2 regions of the Acetobacter sp. A11-2 genome follow, and region 1 is predicted to be linked to the other one. Evidence: predicted binding sites of a transcription regulator. Region 1 holds the regulator's gene; the other holds the start of a gene.
The links. Region 1 encodes HrcA, which represses chaperone genes, less so after heat shock. Its sites were predicted from a motif close to GTTNGCACTCNCNNNNNGNGAGTGCNAAC; they were not measured.
Positions count from the first base shown of each region.

Region 1 (10,343 bases):
CTCCTCTTTCTGGCTCCATCCGCGTGCCGGGAGATAAGTCTATCAGCCATCGTGCCCTTATGTTTGCATCTCTTGCCAAGGGCACCACGCATATTTCTGGCCTGTTGGAAGGCGAGGATGTGCTGTGCACAGCCGCAGCCATGCGTGCTTTGGGGGCAGATGCAGTGCAGGAAGGGCTGGGCCAGTGGCGCGTAAGCGGGCCGGGTGTTGGGCAGCTTAAAGAGCCAGATAACGTGCTGGATATGGGCAATTCAGGCACAGCCGCCCGTCTGTTGTCTGGCATTTTGGCCAGCCATGGCATGACATCTGTGATGACGGGGGATGCAAGCCTTCGCCGCAGGCCCATGAAGCGCGTTATGGACCCGCTGGCCGGAACAGGTGCCACATTTCTTGCGCGTGAGGGTGGCCGTCTACCCATGGCCATTCGTGGTTTGGCAGACCCCAAGCCGCTGGATTATCGCCTTCCCGTTGCCTCTGCGCAGGTTAAATCCGCCGTATTGCTGGCCGGGTTGAATGCAGTTGGAGAAACGCGCGTAGAAGAGCCGGTTGCTACGCGTGATCATACAGAAAACATGTTGCGCCATTTTGGGGCAGAAGTTTCTGTAGAAAAAACACCAGATGGTGGCCGAATCATTCGTTTGCAGGGGCGGCCCAACCTTGTGGCGCGTGATGTTGCCGTGCCGGGTGATCCCTCATCCGCAGCTTTCCCACTTGTTGCGGCGCTGCTGGTGGCTGGGTCTGACATCACCATTTTTGGGGTGGGGCTCAACCCATTGCGCACCGGGTTGTTTACCACATTGCAGGAAATGGGTGCGCAGCTTGAAATCCTGAATGCACGCACAGAAGGCGGAGAACCTGTAGGGGATTTGCGTGTGCGTGCGTCTGCTCTCCAGGGCGTGGAAGTGCCACCAGAACGTGCACCTTCCATGATTGATGAATATCCGGTGCTGGCAGTTGCCGCAGCTTACGCATCTGGCGTTTCACGCTTTTGCGGGGTTGAAGAACTGCGGGTGAAGGAGAGCGACCGTTTAGCTGCAACTGTAGCGCTGCTGGAAAACAACGGCGTTCGCACCGCTGTGGAAGGGAATGATATGATTGTGTACGGCACGGCAGGTCATATTCCCGGCGGCGGCAAGGTGGAAACTCATATGGATCATCGTCTGGCTATGAGCGCTTCTGTTATGGGCCTTGTGGCTGAAAAACCTGTGGAAATTGATGATACCTCTTTTATCGAAACCAGCTTTCCACAGTATCTGGATCTGATGAACAGCATTGGCGCGGGGTTTGTAGCATGACACGAGGCGGCCCAGTTATCGCAGTGGATGGCCCAGCCGCAGCAGGTAAAGGCACGTTGGCGCGCAGGTTGGCAGAAGCTTTGCATCTGCCGTATCTGGATACAGGTTTGCTCTACCGTGCTGTTGGGCGCTTGGCGTTGGATGCTGGGCAGGATCCGGCTTCTCCTGCGCAGGAATTTGCCTCCCGTTTGCTGCCAGCCGATTTGGAAAGACCAGATTTACGCACACCCGTAGTGGCACAGGCTGCCAGCAAGGTGGCGGCACAGCCAGAAGTGCGCGCTGCTTTGGTGGAAACGCAGCGCCGGTTCGCGCAGGGAAAAGGGGCCGTGCTGGATGGGCGCGATATTGGCACCGCCATTTTTCCGGATGCAGACGTAAAGCTGTTTATTACAGCATCCCCCAGCACACGGGCTTTGCGCCGCTTCTTACAGCTTGGTGGAGACCGCAATGCCCCTGATGCACCAACGTGTATAGCAGAACTGGAAGAGTCCCTACGTGCGCGAGATGATGCAGATGCCGGGCGTGCATCTGCCCCCATGCTTGTGGCGGATGACGCATATGTGATTGAAACAGATGAACTGGAAGCAGATGCTGTTTTGGCAAAAGCATTGCAGATTGTAAGAGAACGACTCGCTGGAATCTCAGAATAAAAATTCAGCGGAATTGTGTTAGAGTGGTAACGCAATGCCGTTTTTCTGGCGGTTTTCAGGCTGTGCACGGGTGGTTTGTATTGACAAGCGGCCTGTACACAGTGTCTGTGCATGATCAAACACTGCGTACCATGCAGGTTTGTTTTTATTTTGATTTGAGGCTTGGCAAAAAGGCTACAGGGGATGGCCCCTATAGACATGCCAAGTAAGCCGTGCCGCATAATGCGGGGCGCAGGAATAGCTTGCTTGCCCACTGCAGGCGGGCCCAAGGTTAACAGTTACACATGGCTTCAGCCACAACCCAGACTGCGGACCATTTCCGCGGTGAAGATTTTGCAACCCTTCTGGACGAAACCCTTGGCCGGGACACGGGCTTTGATGGCTCCGTTGTTCGTGGCCGCGTTGTTCGTCTGACCGATGATTACGCTATCGTTGATGTCGGCCTGAAAAGCGAAGGCCGCGTTGCTCTGCGTGAATTTGCACCACAGGGTGTAAAGCCGGAAGTTAAGCCCGGCGATATCGTTGAACTGTATGTTGAACGGTATGAAGACCGCGATGGCAGCATTGTGCTTTCCCGTGAAAAGGCACGTCGTGAAGAAGCTTGGACAAGCCTGGAGAAGGCTTTCGAAGCCAATCACCGCGTCAACGGCACCATTTATGGCCGTGTGAAGGGTGGCTTCACGGTTGATCTGGGTGGCGCCATGGCGTTCCTGCCCGGCAGCCAAGTAGATATCCGCCCTGTGCGTGATGTTAGCCCGCTGATGGGTGTGCCCCAGCCTTTCCAGATTCTGAAAATGGATCGCGCTCGTGGCAACATCGTTGTGTCCCGTCGTGCCGTTCTGGAAGAAACGCGTGCTGAACAGCGCAGCGAACTGATCCAGGGCCTGACGGAAGGCATGATTCTGGATGGTGTGGTCAAGAACATCACCGATTACGGTGCGTTCGTTGATCTGGGCGGCGTTGACGGCCTGCTGCATGTGACCGACATTGCTTGGAAGCGCATCAACCATCCGTCCGAAGCTCTGCAGATCGGCCAGCCGGTGCGCGTGCAGGTTATCCGCTTCAACCCGGAAACGCAGCGTATCTCCCTTGGCATGAAGCAGCTTGAAGCTGATCCGTGGGAAAATGTTGCCCTGAAGTACCCGCCGGGTGCACGCTTCACGGGCCGCGTGACCAACATCACCGATTACGGCGCATTTGTTGAGCTGGAACCGGGCGTTGAAGGTCTGGTGCACGTGTCCGAAATGTCCTGGACGAAAAAGAACGTCCATCCGGGCAAGATCGTCGCAACTTCTCAGGAAGTGGACGTGATGGTTCTGGATGTGGACAGCGCCAAGCGCCGCATTTCTCTGGGCCTCAAGCAGGTTCAGCGCAACCCGTGGGAGCAGTTCGCGGAAGAGCACAAAGTTGGCTCCACCGTAGAAGGCGAAATCCGCAACATCACCGAGTTCGGTCTGTTCATCGGTCTGTCTGCAGATATCGACGGCATGGTTCACATGTCCGACCTGTCTTGGGACGAACCGGGCGAAGAAGCCATGAAGCACTACGAAAAGGGCCAGGTTGTCAAAGCCAAGGTTCTGGACGTGGATGTGGAAAAAGAACGTATCTCTCTGGGCATCAAGCAGCTTCAGGAAGATCCGGCAGCCGATGCGCTTGCCAGCGTTCAGAAGGGCTCCATCGTAACCTGCACCGTGACCGCTGTTCAGACGAACGGTATCGAAGTGAAGGTTGATGACGTTCTGACTGGCTTCATCCGTCGCGCTGAACTGGCCCGTGATAAGGCAGAACAGCGTCCGGAACGCTTTGCAGTTGGCGAACGCGTGGATGCGAAGATCATCTCTGTTGATCGTGCAGCCCGCAAGCTGGCCCTGACCATCAAGGGTCGTGAAGTGGAAGAAGACAAGCAGGCCATCAACGAATACGGCTCTGCTGATAGCGGCGCTTCCCTGGGTGATATCCTGGGTGCAGCTATCCGTCGTCGTAACACAGACGGCGAAGACTAATTGTTCAGCCATAAAGGGGCGGTCTGACTGCTCCTTTATGTTTTTTGAGCATTACGTTTTAAGAAAATGGCGTCGGTTTCCGGCGCCATTTTTTTGTGTTGCGCTGTGTTGTGATGAAAGGGCTGGGTAGAAAACACCCGGATATCTGCCAATCTGTGCCACACTGTGTTTCAGATTCATCAAAGAACTGGAGACACAACGGAATGGTGCGCCGGAACATAACGCTGAATCAGAAGCCATTTAGCCCCACACGTAGCTCCAAACTGGCGCGGCGGCATCTGCTTGTGGCTGGTGGTGCGGGGGTAGGTCTGGCGCTCGCCAAATCTGTGCGTGCTACTCCAATCGCTATTGTGCAAACCGGGGTGCATGGAGATCAGGGTTACGAATCTGCCGGATCATTCGAGATTGTGGCAGAGTTTTATGGGCCGGGGCCATCGGGCATTGTGGTGACGGATAATGGCCGTGTTTTTGTAGGCTTTCCACGGCATGCCATTAATCATAAAGGGGCTACGCTGGCGGAATTGGTGAATGGCCATCTTGTTCCGTGGCCAAGTGCTGTACTGAGCATGCCATCAGATGCCCCTCCGGCAGAACGTTTGCTTTCCATCCATGGCATGACACAGGACACGCGCGGTTTTATCTGGGCGATTGATGATGGCAAATTGGCCGGATTACCTTTGCAACCGGGTGCCGCAAAAATTGTCTGCTTTGATCCGGCTGCCAATAAGTTGGTGCGTTCTATCGTTCTAAAAGCTCCAGCTTTGTTGCCTGACAGCCATATGAATGATTTGCGGGTGGACCTTACGCATGGGGCGGAAGGAACTGTTTACGTAACCGATAGTTCCTTCGGCCACAGTCCGGCTTTGGTGGTGGTAGATATTGCTACAGGTCAGCAACGGCGCGTGTTGGGGAAACATCCCTCCATACAGGCAGAGGCTGGTTTTATGGCTGTGGTGGAAGGATTGCCGCTTAAATACGATCCTGCGCAAAAACCCAAATTTGTGACTGGCGGGGTAGATGGCATTACCTTGAGCCCGGATTCCAGCCGCGTATTTTATTCTCCTCTTACCAGTCGCCGCTTGTACAGCCTGCCTACGGCCGTATTGTCAGATATGTCAGCCTCAGAAAGTGCGTTGGCTGCCGCCATAAAGGATGAAGGAGAAAAAGGTGTGGCGGATGGTCTGGCAACAGATGCTCAAGGGCGCATTTACACCACCAATTTTGAGCATGATGCCATTTTTCGCCGCAATACGGATGGTTCCATGGACCTCATGGTACATGACCCGCGGATTCTTTCACCAGACGGTATTTTTTGCACACCCACTCATGTGTATTGCACACTGGGGCAGTGGAACCGTCTTGCGGGCTTTCATGATGGTAAGGATGAGCGCCAATCACCTTATTTGCTCATTCGCTTCCCCATTCAGGGGCCACCTGTCAGTTCCGCAGAACCGGCAGGTGGTTAGTGTGGTAGGCAGTTAGGCTTTTAGCTCAGGCACGCGTTTTTAAAGGCTTCAAAGGCGCGGGCGCGGTGGCTGATGGCGTTTTTTTCTGCATCAGCCATTTCAGCAAATGTGCGGGCTTCGCCTTCGGGGGCAAAAATCGGATCATATCCGTGGCCCTGTGTGCCTCGTGGCGGCCAAACAATCTGGCCATCTATGCGGCCTTCAAAGCTTTCCGTGCGGCCATCAGGCAAAGCCAGACACAGCACGCAAATAAACCATGCGTTGCGTTTGCCTTGCCCAATTTCTTTTTCAATACGCGCCATGGCCCCAGCAAAATCTTTGTTCGGGCCAGCCCAGCGCGCAGAATAAATGCCGGGTGCGCCATCCAGTGCGGCCACACATAGCCCAGAATCATCGGCTAGTGCGGGCAGGTTGGCGGCTTTGGCGGCGGCTAAGGCCTTAATGGCGGCATTGCCCGCAAAGGTGGTTGCTGTTTCTTCTGGCTCTGGCAAGTTTAACTCACCAGCAGAAACAACCTTGATGCCAAAATCAGCCAGCAGAGTGGCAAATTCTGCCAGCTTGCCAGCATTGTGCGTGGCAAGCACAAGGGTGCTGCCACGTTCCAGTTTTATGGCGTTCATGCGCGCTTTTTTTCTGCAGCTTCCACGGCAGCCATCTGGGCTTCAAACAGCTCGGTTACACCCTTGCGTGCAAGTGCAAACAGGTTGTCAAACGCATCTTCCGTAAATGGTGCGCTTTCTGCTGTGCCCTGAATTTCCACAATGCGACGGTCTGCTGTCAGCACAAAGTTGGTATCAGCAGAAGCCGAGCTATCTTCCACGTAATCCAGATCCAGCACAGCGCCTTCTGTTGTCAGCCCGCAGGAAACGGCAGCAACCTGCCCGCGCAGTGGCAGGCGTGGCAGTACATTGGTGGCGACCAGTTTGCCAAGAGCCAGACGCAACGCCACCCATGCGCCTGTAATGGAAGCGCAGCGCGTACCGCCATCAGCGTTCAGCACATCACAATCCAGCGTAATGCTCATTTCACCCAGAGCGTCCAGATCTGTGACGGCGCGGAGGGAGCGGCCAATAAGGCGCTGGATTTCCTGCGTGCGGCCAGATTGTTTGCCCTTGGCAGCTTCGCGGTTGCCGCGTGTGTGGGTGGCGCGGGGCAGCATGCCGTATTCAGCCGTAACCCAGCCTGTACCTTTGCCACGCAAAAAAGGCGGCACGCGGTTTTCTACGCTGGCAGTGCACAGTACTTCCGTGCCACCAACGCGAATAAGGGCAGAGCCTTCAGCGTGGTGGGCAAAGCCTGTTTCAATGGTAATGGGGCGCATCTGGTCTGGCTGGCGGCCTGAAGGGCGCATGGAAAGCTCCTTGGTAAAATAAGATGTCTGGCGCGTATGGTGCGCTTTTGTCGGCAGTAAAACTGCACGAATAAGGTATATAAAGGCTATCCGGGATTTATGGATATGCGAAGGAGCCCTTGTGTCATGAAGCGTGGTTTGCTGCCAGTAAAAGCTGCTCTGCCTCCGGGGCTGAATGCGCGGTCTGCGGCTATTCTGCGTGAAGTGGTGGAAGAATATGTAGCGAGCGGGGAACCCGTTGGCTCCCGCACGGTGTCTCACAGGCTTGGGCTGCCGCTTTCTCCGGCCACAATACGCAATATCATGGCATCCCTTACAGAAGCCGGGCTGCTGTTTTCCCCCCATACATCTGCCGGGCGGTTGCCTACAGAAAAAGGGTTGCGGCTGTTTGTAGATGGCCTGTTGCAGTTTGGCGCGCTCTCGGAAGAAGACCAGCGGGTCATCGGTCAATCGCTGGAGGCCAAAGGGCGCTCACTGCAAGATACGCTTACAGAGGCTTCATCTCTTTTGGCGGGCATGTCCGATGCAGCCGGGTTGGTGGTAGCGCCCAAAGGGGATGGTGGCATCAAGCACATTGAGTTTGTGGCGTTAGGCAGCAATCGCGCACTGGTTATTCTGGTGGGTGCAGATGGGCATGTTGAAAACCGTGTTATCGAAACACCGCCCGGTATGCCGCCTTCTGCCTTGGTGGAGGCTGCAAATTACCTGAATGCACGGGCCATGGGGGCATCTCTGCCAGATTTACGCACGCGCGTAAGCTCTGAAATGACGGAAGACCGAAGTATTCTGAATGGTCTTACAGCAGAGGTGGTGGAAAGCGGCCTTGCCATTTGGGATGGTGGCGGAGACGGGCTGGGGGGCACCCTGATTGTGCGCGGGCAATCTCGTTTATTGGCCGATGTAGATGGGCAGGACAGGCTGCTGGCCATTCAAACACTGTTTGACCGGCTGGAAGCGCAGGAAACCATGTTGCGCCTGTTGGAGTTGGTAGAGAACTCTGAAGGGGTGCGCATTTTTATTGGTGCAGAAAGCGGGTTGTTTGGGGCTACAGGTATGTCTGTTGTCATGGCGCCTGCCCGTAATGAGGCGAACCGGATAGTAGGGGCTATCGGGGTTATTGGCCCCACCCGTATCAATTATGGGCGTATTGTGCCGGTGGTGGATTATACAGCCCGCCTGCTAGGTGACATGTTGGGTTAGCACTGTTTGTAGATGTGGTCGGAATTCGGCCATGATTTTTATTACAATGCGCAAACAGGGCAGACGATTATGTGTGAGAATGGTAAAGGGCCTGTATGACAAGCGCTCCGTCTTCTGGTGATCAGGGTTCATCTTCCAGCCATTCTCAGGGCAGGTCTCCGCAAAATCGCAGGCCCGATCTACGCCGCCCGCGCTTTCGCCAATGGCGGAAGGTGCTTGGGGCAACGGCTGCGTTGGCGTTGGTTGGCACCACGGGTGCTGTGGTTCTGCTGTGGTCCCAATACGAAGGGATTGTGGCGGATCTGCCTACGGTAGAGGGCTTGCGCTCCTACCAGCCGCCAGTCATGAGCCGCCTTTATGCCGGAGATGATCAGCTTATTGCCGAACTGGCGAATGAGCGGCGTATCTTTGTGCCTATTAGTGCCGTGCCCGATAAGGTCAAAAATGCATTTGTGGCGGCAGAAGACCAGAAATTCTGGACACACAAAGGGGTGGACCCAGTTGCTATTGCGCGTGCTGGCCTTACGGATTTAACGCGCGGCAAAGGCAAGCGGCCTATTGGGGCATCCACCATCACGCAGCAGGTGGCGCGTATCATGCTGCTGGGCAGCAACGCGGTATCTTTCCGGCGTAAGGCTAAGGAAGCCTTTTTGGCCATGCGGGTGGAGCAGGTTCTGCCCAAAGACAAGATTCTGGAAATCTACCTGAACGAAATTTATCTGGGCAGCGGCGCATATGGTATTGCCGCAGCATCCCAGACCTATTTCAACAAGCCGCTTGATCAACTGGATGATGCAGAGGCCGCATTTTTGGCGGCGCTGCCTAAATCTCCCACTAATTATAACCCTGTACGCTTCCCCGATGCAGCTCGAGGGCGCAGAAACTGGGTGCTGGAACGTATGGCCGATATTGGGGCCATTACGCATGATGCCGCGCGCGTAGCAGAAGCCCAGCCGTTGACCACCCGCAGCTTTACGCGCCCCGGCCCGGCACCGGGCGCAGAATGGTTTGCGGAAGAAGTGCGCCGCGAACTGATGGAGCGTTACGGCCAAGACGTGACTATGCAGGGCGGGTTGGATGTTCACACCAGTTTGGATCTGCCGCTCCAGCGCAATGCTCAGGATATTTTGCGCCAAGGGCTGATGGCGTATGATCGGGCACATCGTGGCTGGCGTGGGCCAGTGCATCATCTTTCCGATATCGGGTCATCCTCTTCTACAGCAGAATGGGTACAGGCCTTACAGGGTGTTCCGGTGCCTGCGGGTATGCTTGACCAGTGGCGTTTGGCTGTTGTGCTGGATGCAAAAGGGCCGGTGGGCTGGCTTGAAGGCAGCGTCGTGCGGCGGAACAATGCGTCCCAAAGTGGAGGCGAGCCTCGTACAGGTATCGTACAGGCCAAAGATATGGCATGGGCACGACGCTTTAAGCCATTGCGTGCCGGTGATGTGGTGATGGTGCAACCGCAGGCCGAAGGTGGGCACGTTGCCCTCATGCAGGTGCCTGTAGTGGAAGGCGCCATTGTAACCATGAATGCACGTACAGGCCGGGTTCTGGCTCTTGTGGGTGGGTGGTCTTTTCAGGCTTCGCAGTTTGATCGTGCAACACAGGCGCTGCGTCAGCCGGGGTCTTCTTTCAAGCCATTTGTTTATCTGGATGCTATGGAGCAGGGGATTTCCCCTTCCCAGAAGTTTGACGATTCCCCTGTTTCTTACGGAGCATGGCACCCCAATAACTATGAAAAAGATTTTTGGGGCCCCACCACTCTGCATGATGCCCTGCGTGAATCGCGCAATCTGGTTACCATTCGCTTGGCGGCCCATCTGGGCATGAAAACCGTGGCGGATATGGCAACCAACCTTGGGTTGGTGGATTCCATGCCGCATGTGCTCCCCGCAGCATTGGGGGCCGTAGAAACCACAGTGCTGAAGGAAGCCGGAGCCTATGCCTCGCTTGCGGCAGGTGGGCGTAAGGTGACGCCAACACTGGTGGACGATGTGCAGGACCGTGAAGGCCACGTTATCTGGCGGCCGGAGGGGCTGGCGTTGACCACAGCTTCCGCACAACCTGATACGAACACCAATGGTGGGCAAGCGGCAGACCAACCAGCGGCTGATGCCGTGTTCCCCGATGCACCATCGGATCAGAAACCCGCGGATGCAGGAAAACCGGCACCAGCACCGGCTTCTGTAGAGCAGCCCATTGTCATGCCGGGGCAGAATGATGTGCCTGCCTTGCATGATAGCCGGCAGCAAGTGGCATCCGCCCAAAGTGCGTTCCAGATTACCACCATGTTGCAGGATGTTATCCGGCGCGGCACAGGTGTGCGAGCTGGAACGGGTATAGATGTGCCGATTGCGGGCAAAACTGGCACCAGCCAG
Region 1 covers NZ_CP157843.1:2,761,320-2,771,662, reverse strand. Annotated here, with positions in the region: gene aroA (3-phosphoshikimate 1-carboxyvinyltransferase) at 1-1,295, shown strand, start outside; gene cmk ((d)CMP kinase) at 1,292-1,945, shown strand; gene rpsA (30S ribosomal protein S1) at 2,230-3,948, shown strand; gene ABNV41_RS13500 (L-dopachrome tautomerase-related protein) at 4,062-5,414, shown strand; gene rdgB (RdgB/HAM1 family non-canonical purine NTP pyrophosphatase) at 5,435-6,034, opposite strand; gene rph (ribonuclease PH) at 6,031-6,765, opposite strand; gene hrcA (heat-inducible transcriptional repressor HrcA) at 6,865-7,965, shown strand; gene ABNV41_RS13480 (penicillin-binding protein 1A) at 8,061-10,343, shown strand, end outside.

Region 2 (10,343 bases), 590 kb from region 1:
CATCCCTATAATATGAGAAGAATTTCAAGATCTAACAGGTCTTAAATTCTATTGCCTAAATATTTTCAAAATCTTACTAATTTTTCATAATTATCTATAATTTAATAATATTCTTTGTTGGATTAATTATGGAAGGTTCATAGAAGATAGTAATTTCCATCCCTGTTTTGTGTATAAAGCTACTGATTTATCATCAGTACTATAAATTTCCATACCTTCTTGAGGTGATGGAAATGATTTGATTTGTTTTCGTGTCATAAGTGGCAATTGAATAGGAGATGAAGAAATTATCATGCCATTGTTTCTAATTTTTAATACGGTAATTCCATCCACTTTATAAGAGAGGGATTTTTCTTTGCTGTCATAACCTAGAAGATGTAGATTATTTCCCGAAAGAGTTCCATCCGAACTCATATCAATATACATATCTGGTGACATACGTGCAAAAACATGTGTGATATTATCCACAAAAGAGGCACGACTCATGTCGATAACGGCATTATAGATTTGGGAGCCGCTTTCGTACATTAATGTACCAACTCTTGTATCTGTAGGTCCCCCTACGCCGATTACAGATCCAACATCAAAGTGGTATTTCCCTAAAGAGTTCCAAGTAATGCTACCATCTTGGACGCGTGATTTTCCATCAAAAGGCCAATCAGGTTGTGCTGCGCCAGTTTCTCCCCCATTACGGTCAGAATCATACATCCATAATTTATTGTCGTGGTCAGTAACTGTAATAATATGGTGCATTGCAAAATGCTTATGTGGCTGCCATTTGTCACCTTTTATAAAATCATTCAAACCAATCCACATAATTTCGCGAGCATGCACATTGGGGTTGTAAGTAGATTCGGGTTGCTCTGGGCCTATACCACTCATATCATATTCAATATTAGTTTTTGTTCCACGTTTTACACCATCGGCTAAAAAGTCAGGATGTCCAAAATTGATACTGGAAAAATCTAACATTTCATCAATCTGATTCCATCCCCAACTATTGCCGTATGCTCTATATTTATTAAAATTCCCGACAATCTGTGATCCGAAGCCTGATTGGGAGTTGTCAAAAGTAAATTCAGAAACATTATTTGCAAAACCGGAGAAATTATTAGTTAAAATTAAATTGTGATCTATATTTCGAATGCCTGAGCTATAGCTTGTTCCGCCTTCATTGGGTGTATCAGCAACAAGATTAAATTCAGCCATTACTCTGTTTGCATTGATATTAGTCTGATCAGTGTCTACTCGAGATATAACAAACCCTTTACTATCCCACGAATCATGGCTGAGAGAGGTAAGGCCATTCGCATAGTAAGGAACCCGAATGCCTTCTCGCATGGGAGACCATACGTAAAACGGCCAATTTCGAATCCCACCATCAACATTAGCAAACCAATTGCCAAATTGAGCGCCAGGTAGTCTAAAATTATTGGCTCCTGGCCATATCCCTGATGGAATATGAAGCGTTAATTGATTTTTATTCTGAGATACACTAGAGCGCATAAGTTGTTCGTCAGAATATTGCCCATTCATTTGAGCGCCATTATTTTGAATATCAATAAAACATTTAGAGACACGAGGAGATTGGGCATATGCTTTCTGGATTATAAAAACAATCAAAAACAATGATAATTTTTTCATTATATTTTATCCTGTTATTTTATTTTAAATTTTATAATATCTAATTTTTTCCAGTACACGTCAAGCATTTGTGACGGGTTTTAAGTTAGAGTTTTCATGAGTAGATTGTTTGGTTAGCCTTGGTTGCCATGTGAGATTTTTCTTATATTGTAGAGGTGGCAGAAGAAGGTGAAACAGGCATTTTCAGGGACGAGACATGGGCGATCTGGAAACATCTGATTGAGGCGGTTCGCCCAAAGGGCAAGGCCTCCCTCATAATTTGTAACTTATGATATCAGGGATTTTCATGGCGTCATGAGAGTGGTGCAAAATGGCGGAATATTCCTGCTGAACTAGGGCCTGTTAAGGCTTGCTTCAGTCTGCTGCGGCAGCGATGTGGATGACCGCAAGGAATGACGTTGCTGTTTTTTCGTATCTGGTTGTGACAGCGCGCCACTCCTTGGGATAAGTTCAGAGATTCTCAACGAGATACTGGCACCGATAGGCCCATTTTGGGCGGATGACCGGCCCATCGTATCGTTTCGTAGGAATGGCGGGAAGGCTCTCGAGCATGACTGCAGAGGCAGTTTATGAGCCTGGCCGGGAGTTCAGCGCAAAACTGAAGGCTTGTCCATCTTCCACAGCGATCACATAGACTGTTGTGCCGTAGCCACCGCGAGAGCGGCCAAGTACTTCACGATTGTCTCGCTCTTTGAAAGAGGCCCTTTTTTGGGGTTCCCGCCGCTCCTGATGTTCGTAATGTCCAGAAAAGTCATACCAAGTGCTACTCCGTGGTATTCCTGAACCAGTTCGGCGGGGATACTCCGCCATTTCGCACCATTCTCATGACGCCATGAAAATCGCTGCTATCATGCGCCGCAGATCATGGGGAGTCTTGCCCTTTGGGCGAACCGCCTCAATCAGATGTTTTCAGATCGCCCCTGTCTCGTCCGTAAAGCTCCCAGATCGCCAATGCAATCCGTGGTTTTGCAGCAGAATTCGGCATCACCGCAGCAACAGGTATGTACAGAATTGAACCGCTCCTAGACAGGATGACATCAGATGAGACTTTGCCACCGCTGGCGAGGGAGCTATTTCGCAATACACAGTGAAGAGTATGCGCCGATCCGGGAAGAGATCAAACGGATCGATTTGCACCAGAAGACGTGGCATACGGCGGTAGTTCAGCATGTGCAGCAGTCAAAAGCCAAGAATGTCTCACCGTGCTTCTCGGTTTGATTAACCGCAAAAAGCCGAAGCTGGTTGCTGTCGTCCTCGCAAACAAGATAGCGCGTATCGCCTGGAAGGTAACCGGCCGTTTGAGGCCGCCTTATGATTGAGGATTGTGACTGGTAATTTACCGTCGTTAACGACGTCGTTATTGACGTCATTTGAGAGGTAAGAATGACCCAGGAAATCCTGATTGGCGTTGAACGCCGCCGCCGCTGGTCGGATGAACGGAAGCTGGCGATACTGGCTGAAGTTGGTGTGGATGGAGCAAGTGTATCGGATGTGGCACGTCGACATGACCTGACCCGCCAACATCTTTACCAATGGCGGACGTCATTCCGTCAAAGACTATCTTCCCCAGATCAGTCTGTGGCGTTTGTTCCTGTTGCTTCAGTGACGACACCTGCTGTGGCATCTGGCGGTGATCCTGACGAACTGGCCATAGTGCTGCGCAATGGCCGTAGTATCAGGGTGACGGGACATCCTGCCGAAGATCTTCTGGCCCGGGTCATCCGGATTGCGGAGACGGCATGATTGGCGTGGGCAACGGCGTGCGTGTCTATCTGGCCTGCGGGGTGACCGATATGCGCAAGGGCATATCGGGTCTGGCAGCACTGGCACAGGACGTGCTGCGTCAGAACCCGACATCAGGGGCGCTCTTTGCCTTTCGTGGTCGCCGTGGGGACAGGATCAAGCTTCTGATGTGGGACGGTCAGGGGTTCTGTCTTTATTACAAGGTGCTTGAGAAGGGACGTTTTCCATGGCCGTCTCCGGCAGAGGGCGTTGCACGCCTGACGACAGCACAGATGGCCATGCTGTGGGAAGGCATGGAGTGGAGACGCCCTTCCTGGTCTGCACCACCGTCTCGCGTGGCCTGATTTTTATGGCGTGAGAGTGCAGAACATTTTGAATTTTCTTAGGTTTTCTGCTATTTTTTCATAATGACGTCTGCACCTGCGGTCCTGCCTGATGATCCGGATACCCTGAGGGAAATGATTGTTTCCCTGCAGACCGAAGTGGCTCGGCTTTCTGCGTCAGCCCGTGCGTATGAAGCTCTTGTCCAGTCTCTCAAAATCCGGATCGCACGTCTTCAGAAACAGAAATTCGGGGCCAGTTCAGAAAAGATAGACCGTGAGATTGAACAACTCGAACTGCTCCTTGAAGATGTAAAAATCGCCATCGCGGCAGCCGATCCTTCTCCTGATATCAGGGAGCATGATGTCAGCGATGATGCAGTCTCTCCCCCACGGCAGCGTGGCAAACCAAAGGTTTCTGACACGACACCACGGGAGCGTATTGTTCTCGACCCAGGTGAGGCCTGTCCTGCCTGTGGCGGTCCCCTGCGTCTTGTAGGCGAAGATGTCACCGAAATACTGGACTTTATTGCGGCAAAACTGAAAGTTGTCGAAACGGCACGGCTGAAGAAATCCTGCCGTCACTGCGAAACACTGGTGCAGCCTGAAGCACCGTCGCGCCCTGTCCCACGGGGGATGGCTGGCACCGGGCTTTTAGCCCATATCCTGGTCTCGAAATTCGATGACCACATTCCGCTTTATCGTCAGAATGAGATCTTTGCCCGTCAGGGTGTGGACATTCCCCGTTCAACCCTGATCGACTGGTGTGGTCAGGCCGTTGCCGTTCTGCGTCCTCTGACAGATCTGATCCGTCAGGATGTCGTAAAGGCAGACCTGCTACATGCTGATGATACACCCATCCAGGTTCTTGACCCCCGTCTGCGTCAGGCTGGCAAACCCCGGGGCGTGAAGGAAGGGCGGATCTGGAGCTATCTGCGCGATCCCCGCCCATGGGGAGGGAGTGATCCGCCCGCCGTGGCCTACTGGTTCTCTCCCGATCGCAAGGGGATCAATCCCCAGACCCATCTGGCACAGTTCCGGGGCATTCTGCAGGCTGACGCCTACGCCGGGTTCAGGGATCTGTATAAACCAGACGCAACAGGAACCGTGCACGTGCGCGAAGCAGCCTGCTGGGCTCATCTCCGCCGGGCCTTCCATGATGTCTGGAAGGGCAGTGATTCGACAATCGCAAGGGAAGCACTTGAACAGATCGGAGAGCTCTACGATATCGAGCGCCAGATCACCGGACACCCGGCCCCGTATCGTCTGGCTGTCCGACAGGAACAAAGCCGCCCCCGTGTCACAGCATTCCACGCATGGTGCGAAACACAGCTTGCCCGTATCCCAGGCAAGGGGGAACTGGCAAAAGCAATCCGTTATGCGCTCAACCGGTGGACGGCCTTTACCCTGTTCCTCGAAGATGGTCGTGTCGCCATCGACAACAATCCTGCCGAACGCGCCATACGGCCCGTATGCGTGGGGCGAAAAAATTATCTCTTTGCCGGATCCGACACCGGGGGCGACAACATCGCTGATGCCATGACGCTTATCGAAAGCGCAAAACTCTCCCGGCTTAATCCGCACGATTACCTCGCCGACGTCCTGGCCCGTATCAACGAGCACAAGATCAACCGGCTCCACGAACTGTTGCCATGGAACTGGAAACCCGTGAATACACTGCACAGGCAGGCCGCATAATCAAGGCGGCCCAGAGCGGCCGGTTACTCTTCTTCCATCCCTATAATATGAGAAGAATTTCAAGATCTAACAGGTTCAGATATATCAAGGTTAAAAAGAAAATAATTATACTAATGTTATTATTTTTCTGTGCTAGTAACTACAATAGTATCTAAATGCAGAATTCCTATAGAAAGTAGAGATATTTTTATATATCTAGCGTTAGATTCAATAACTATCTTTTTATTCCAAAGTAAAGAATCATCCTTTTTTACGTAAAGAGATGTCCAGTCATTCATGTTAGAACTTATACTTACATCTAAATTTATACTTCTAAAACCACCTAAGTCTGGTCGGTCAAAAATATAAAGATTAGATATATGACGTTCTCTTTCTAAATCTAATAGCCACCATGGATTAAGTTCCATATCTGTATGCATAGAAAAATGGTATCGTGGAAGTAAATTTAGAACTCTATTTGCTTCAAATTCTGAAAATGAATATTCAGAACATGAACTTTGATATGCTTTGCATCCGTACGAGATGATATTTTCATTTATATAAGGAAAAACTTTTGGGCCGATATTTTCTACATATTTTTCATAGATTTTTATTTTATCTGATTCTGTATTGTCTCTCATGTAATATGATTTTATGTATACATTACTGTCAGAAATATGTGATATTTTATCCATCAATTTGTTATCAATTTTTGATTGTGTTTCAAATGTAAGTTTAACAAATTTATCAAAATCACAAATGGGATGGATGAATGTATCTTTTAGATCTATATACTTAGTATAATTTTCCAGAATTGGTTCATTCCAGTTATAGTTATCAAGATTTCCACAAAAATAGGATAAATTTCTATAATTTAAATTACTTAATTTACATTCTGTGGCCATAACAGCTTCTCCAATTGGCCAAAATTCTAAATTATGTTTCTTTCGAAAAATAGCTTGCTGCAAGCGTCGAGCATAAATATTTACAATAGCTCTTCGTGAAAAAAATCCAATACAAAAAAGGGATTTTTCTATTTCCACATTATAATATGGTTGCGCACTAGATGCATGTATCCAGTTGGAATCTTTTATTTCATTTCCGATCACATCTATATTTTCATTTTTCATAGTCGCGATAATATTGTCAAGATTATGATATACACCGACATCATATTCAGAAAATACGTAAAAATCGTAATCAGGTTTTAGTAGAAAAGATACGATGCCACCGTAATCTCCATTATACCAAAATCCACCATGGTTCACTAATCCAACGCGTTCAATGTCTGATTGAGTAATTGATATTACATTAGATAAATGGGTAGGGGCACGGGAAAATGTTTCATCATAAAGGATGTAAAGATCCCCGTTTTGAACAGATTCTTTCATGCGCTCATATTGTGTTTCTATAATACTATCCCATTTATGAGTTTTAAAAAAAACGGCATATTTCATGTAACTCTCCACAGTGGAAAATAATTTTACGATTGACCTATTTAGTTACATATATTCAAAAATTCGAGTGTATGCAAAAAGGGTCTCCAAAATTTTGTTTCATATCTAAGTTTTATAGATAATTAAAGAAAAATACTTTGTATGTATGAGCCATAAATTAAATGAAATTTGAGAGCATTCAATTGAAATATTTCAAAAGAAAGGGGAGTAACACGAAGCTATTCCCCTTATTCTTTTATACCAAAAATAATCTTTGCTGGAAAATTAGAAGTCCATTCCGCCCATGCCACCCATGTCAGGGCCACCAGCCGGAGCAGCTTTCTTTTCCGGGCGTTCTGCAACCATGGCTTCCGTGGTGATCAGCAGGCCAGCAACAGAAGCTGCATCCTGCAGAGCCGTGCGGACAACCTTGGCCGGATCGATAATGCCGGCTTCAACAAGGTTCTTGTATTCGCCAGCCTGAGCGTCGAACCCGTAGTTGTAGTCGTTGTTTTCCAGCACCTTGTTCGCGATCACGGCACCGTCTTCACCAGCGTTGTGGGCGATCTGGCGCAGAGGAGCCTGCAGGGCGCGGCGGATGATGTCACCACCAACGCGCTGGTCATCGTTGTGGTAGTGCAGGCCTTCCAGCTTCAGCGTAGCGCGGGCCAGAGCCGTGCCACCACCCGGAACAATGCCTTCTTCAACAGCAGCACGGGTTGCGTGCAGGGCGTCGTCAACGCGGTCCTTGCGTTCTTTCACTTCCACTTCGGTGGAACCACCAACGCGGATCACGGCAATACCGCCAGCCAGTTTGGCCAGACGTTCCTGCAGCTTTTCGCGGTCGTAGTCGGAAGAGGTTTCTTCGATCTGTGCACGGATCTGCTTGACGCGACCCTTGATGTCATCGGCTTTGCCAGCACCATCAACAATGGTGGTGTTTTCCTTGTCGATGTGCACTTTCTTGGCGGTGCCAAGCATGTTCAGGGTAACGGTTTCTAGCTTGATGCCCAGATCTTCGCTGATGACCTGACCGCCCGTAAGGATGGCAATGTCTTCCAGCATGGCCTTGCGGCGATCACCAAAACCCGGGGCCTTGACAGCAGCAATTTTCAGGCCACCGCGCAGCTTGTTGACAACTAGGGTTGCCAGAGCTTCACCGTCAACGTCTTCTGCAATGATCAGCAGCGGACGGCCGGACTGAACAACGGATTCCAGCAGCGGCAGCATGGGCTGCAGGGAAGACAGCTTCTTTTCATGGATCAGGATGTAGGGATTTTCCAGATCCGCTGTCATCTTTTCCGGGTTCGTCACGAAGTACGGAGAGATGTAGCCGCGGTCAAACTGCATGCCTTCAACAACATCCAGTTCTGTCTGGAAGTGCTTGGCTTCTTCAACCGTGATCACGCCTTCGGAGCCAACTTTCTGCATGGCTTCGGAAATCATCTGACCGATTTCAGATTCACCGTTTGCAGAAATCGTACCAACCTGAGCGGTTTCCGCCGGGGTGGTCACTTTCTTAGCGTTCTTCTTCAGCTCTTCGATAACAACGCTAACAGCTTTGTCGATCCCGCGCTTCAGATCCATCGGGTTCATGCCGGCGGCAACAGCCTTGTGGCCTTCACGCACGATAGCCTGAGCCAGAACCGTAGCCGTGGTGGTGCCGTCACCAGCCACATCGTTGGTTTTGGATGCCACTTCACGTAGCATCTGGGCGCCCATGTTTTCGAACTTGTCAGCCAGTTCGATTTCCTTGGCAACGGAAACACCGTCCTTGGTGATGCGCGGGGCACCAAAGCTCTTGTCCAGCACCACGTTGCGGCCTTTGGGGCCCAGCGTCACTTTTACAGCGTCAGCCAGAATATCCACACCGCGCAGCATACGCTGGCGTGCGTCTGCACCAAACTTTACGTCCTTGGCAGCCATTGAATTTCTCCTGTGAAGATCGTTCTGAAATTAAAAATGCGGATCAGCGCAAAATCAGGCGGTTACCACGCCCATGATGTCGCTTTCCTTCATGATCAGCAGCTCTTCGCCGTCGATCTTCACTTCCGTGCCGGACCATTTGCCGAACAGGACGCGGTCACCGGCCTTAACATCAAGCGCCACAATCTGGCCCTGTTCATTCCGCGCACCCGGACCAACAGCAACCACTTCGCCTTCCATAGGCTTTTCCTGAGCTGTGTCAGGAATAATGATCCCGCCAGCGGTCTTCTGTTCGCCTTCAAGGCGACGGACAACTACCCGGTCGTGTAAGGGACGAAACTTCGTCATTATGGATCGCTCCACATTCATTTTTGGGATGGCGCCCTTAACAGAAAGCAGCCCCATCCGCTTTGTCGCGCGTAACATAACGCCGCGTTACGTTAGCACTCCCACCCCGGGAGTGCCAGAAAAGGAGATAGGTCTGCCCAAAGGCAGAGTCAAGGAATGTGGATAAAGTTTCTTTTTGCTGTAACCTGAGAGCGCATAGGAGGTGCTCATATGGGTCATATCACAACACTTCAGGCTGAGGACGGGCATGAGTTTTCCGCATGGGAAACCGAAGGCAGCCATCATCCTTACACACTTGTGGTGCTTCAGGAAATTTTTGGTGTGAACCACCATATCCGGCAGGTGTGCGAAAACTTTGCCAAGGCAGGATTCCACGTAATTGCGCCAGCCTTGTTTGACCGCGTGCAGCGTGGGGTGGAACTGGATTATTCCGCAGAAGGTGTGAAAGAGGGCCTGGCATTGCGGGCGCAGATCCCGCTTGCCAAAACATTGCTGGATATTCAGGCCGCCGCCTCAGTGCTCAAGCCTCGTAAAGTCGGCATTATCGGTTATTGCTGGGGTGGTACACTGGCTTGGGAAGCCGCATGTAGAACAGATGATTTTGCGGCTGCTGTTGGCTGGTATGGGGGTGGTATTGCCGCCAGCCGGAACGAGACTCCGTGCTGCCCGGTACAGCTCCATTTTGGTGAACAGGATGCAAGTATCCCGCATACCGATATTGCAGCTATTCGGCAGGCGCATCCGGAAGTTGAACTTTACGTGTACGATGATGCAGGGCACGGATTTGGTTGTCCGGAAAGAAGCTCTTTTAATGCCAAAGCTTATCAGGAAGCGCAGGAACGCAGCATTGATTTCCTGAAAAGCAACATGAATCCCTAGGCCTATTTCCCTGTCCCGGCTGTGGTCGGTTAGCGAATTATGATTGACAATTGCGGCTGGTCATGGGGGGATGAGGTATATCCTGAACCGCACACGGTGTGCAGCAGGACAAAACGTTGAGAAGAACAAGGACTATCCCGCTCATGCCGACCGGTACAGTAAAATGGTTTAACGCCACCAAGGGTTATGGCTTTATTGCCCCAGATGATGGCGGTAAAGATGTGTTCGTGCATATTACCGCAGTACAGGCAGCGGGTTTGCGTGGCCTGAATGACGGACAGAAAGTTTCTTTCGATCTGGTTGAAGAACGCGGCAAGCAGGCTGCAACCAATCTGAAAGTAGATTGATTTTTCAGGCAGGGCCGATCAGT
Region 2 covers NZ_CP157843.1:483,023-493,365, forward strand. Annotated here, with positions in the region: gene ABNV41_RS02275 (hypothetical protein) at 127-1,644, opposite strand; partial or broken gene ABNV41_RS14050 (hypothetical protein) at 2,583-2,963, shown strand; gene tnpA (IS66-like element accessory protein TnpA) at 3,028-3,387, shown strand; gene tnpB (IS66 family insertion sequence element accessory protein TnpB) at 3,384-3,731, shown strand; gene tnpC (IS66 family transposase) at 3,795-5,405, shown strand; gene ABNV41_RS02305 (discoidin domain-containing protein) at 5,525-6,841, opposite strand; gene groL (chaperonin GroEL) at 7,106-8,746, opposite strand; gene groES (co-chaperone GroES) at 8,801-9,094, opposite strand; gene ABNV41_RS02320 (dienelactone hydrolase family protein) at 9,305-9,973, shown strand; gene ABNV41_RS02325 (cold-shock protein) at 10,117-10,320, shown strand; gene ABNV41_RS02330 (ATP-dependent DNA helicase) at 10,339-10,343, opposite strand, start outside.
Region 2: a site for HrcA is predicted at 9,186-9,214, ahead of groES (co-chaperone GroES). Genes of this name have one in related genera too.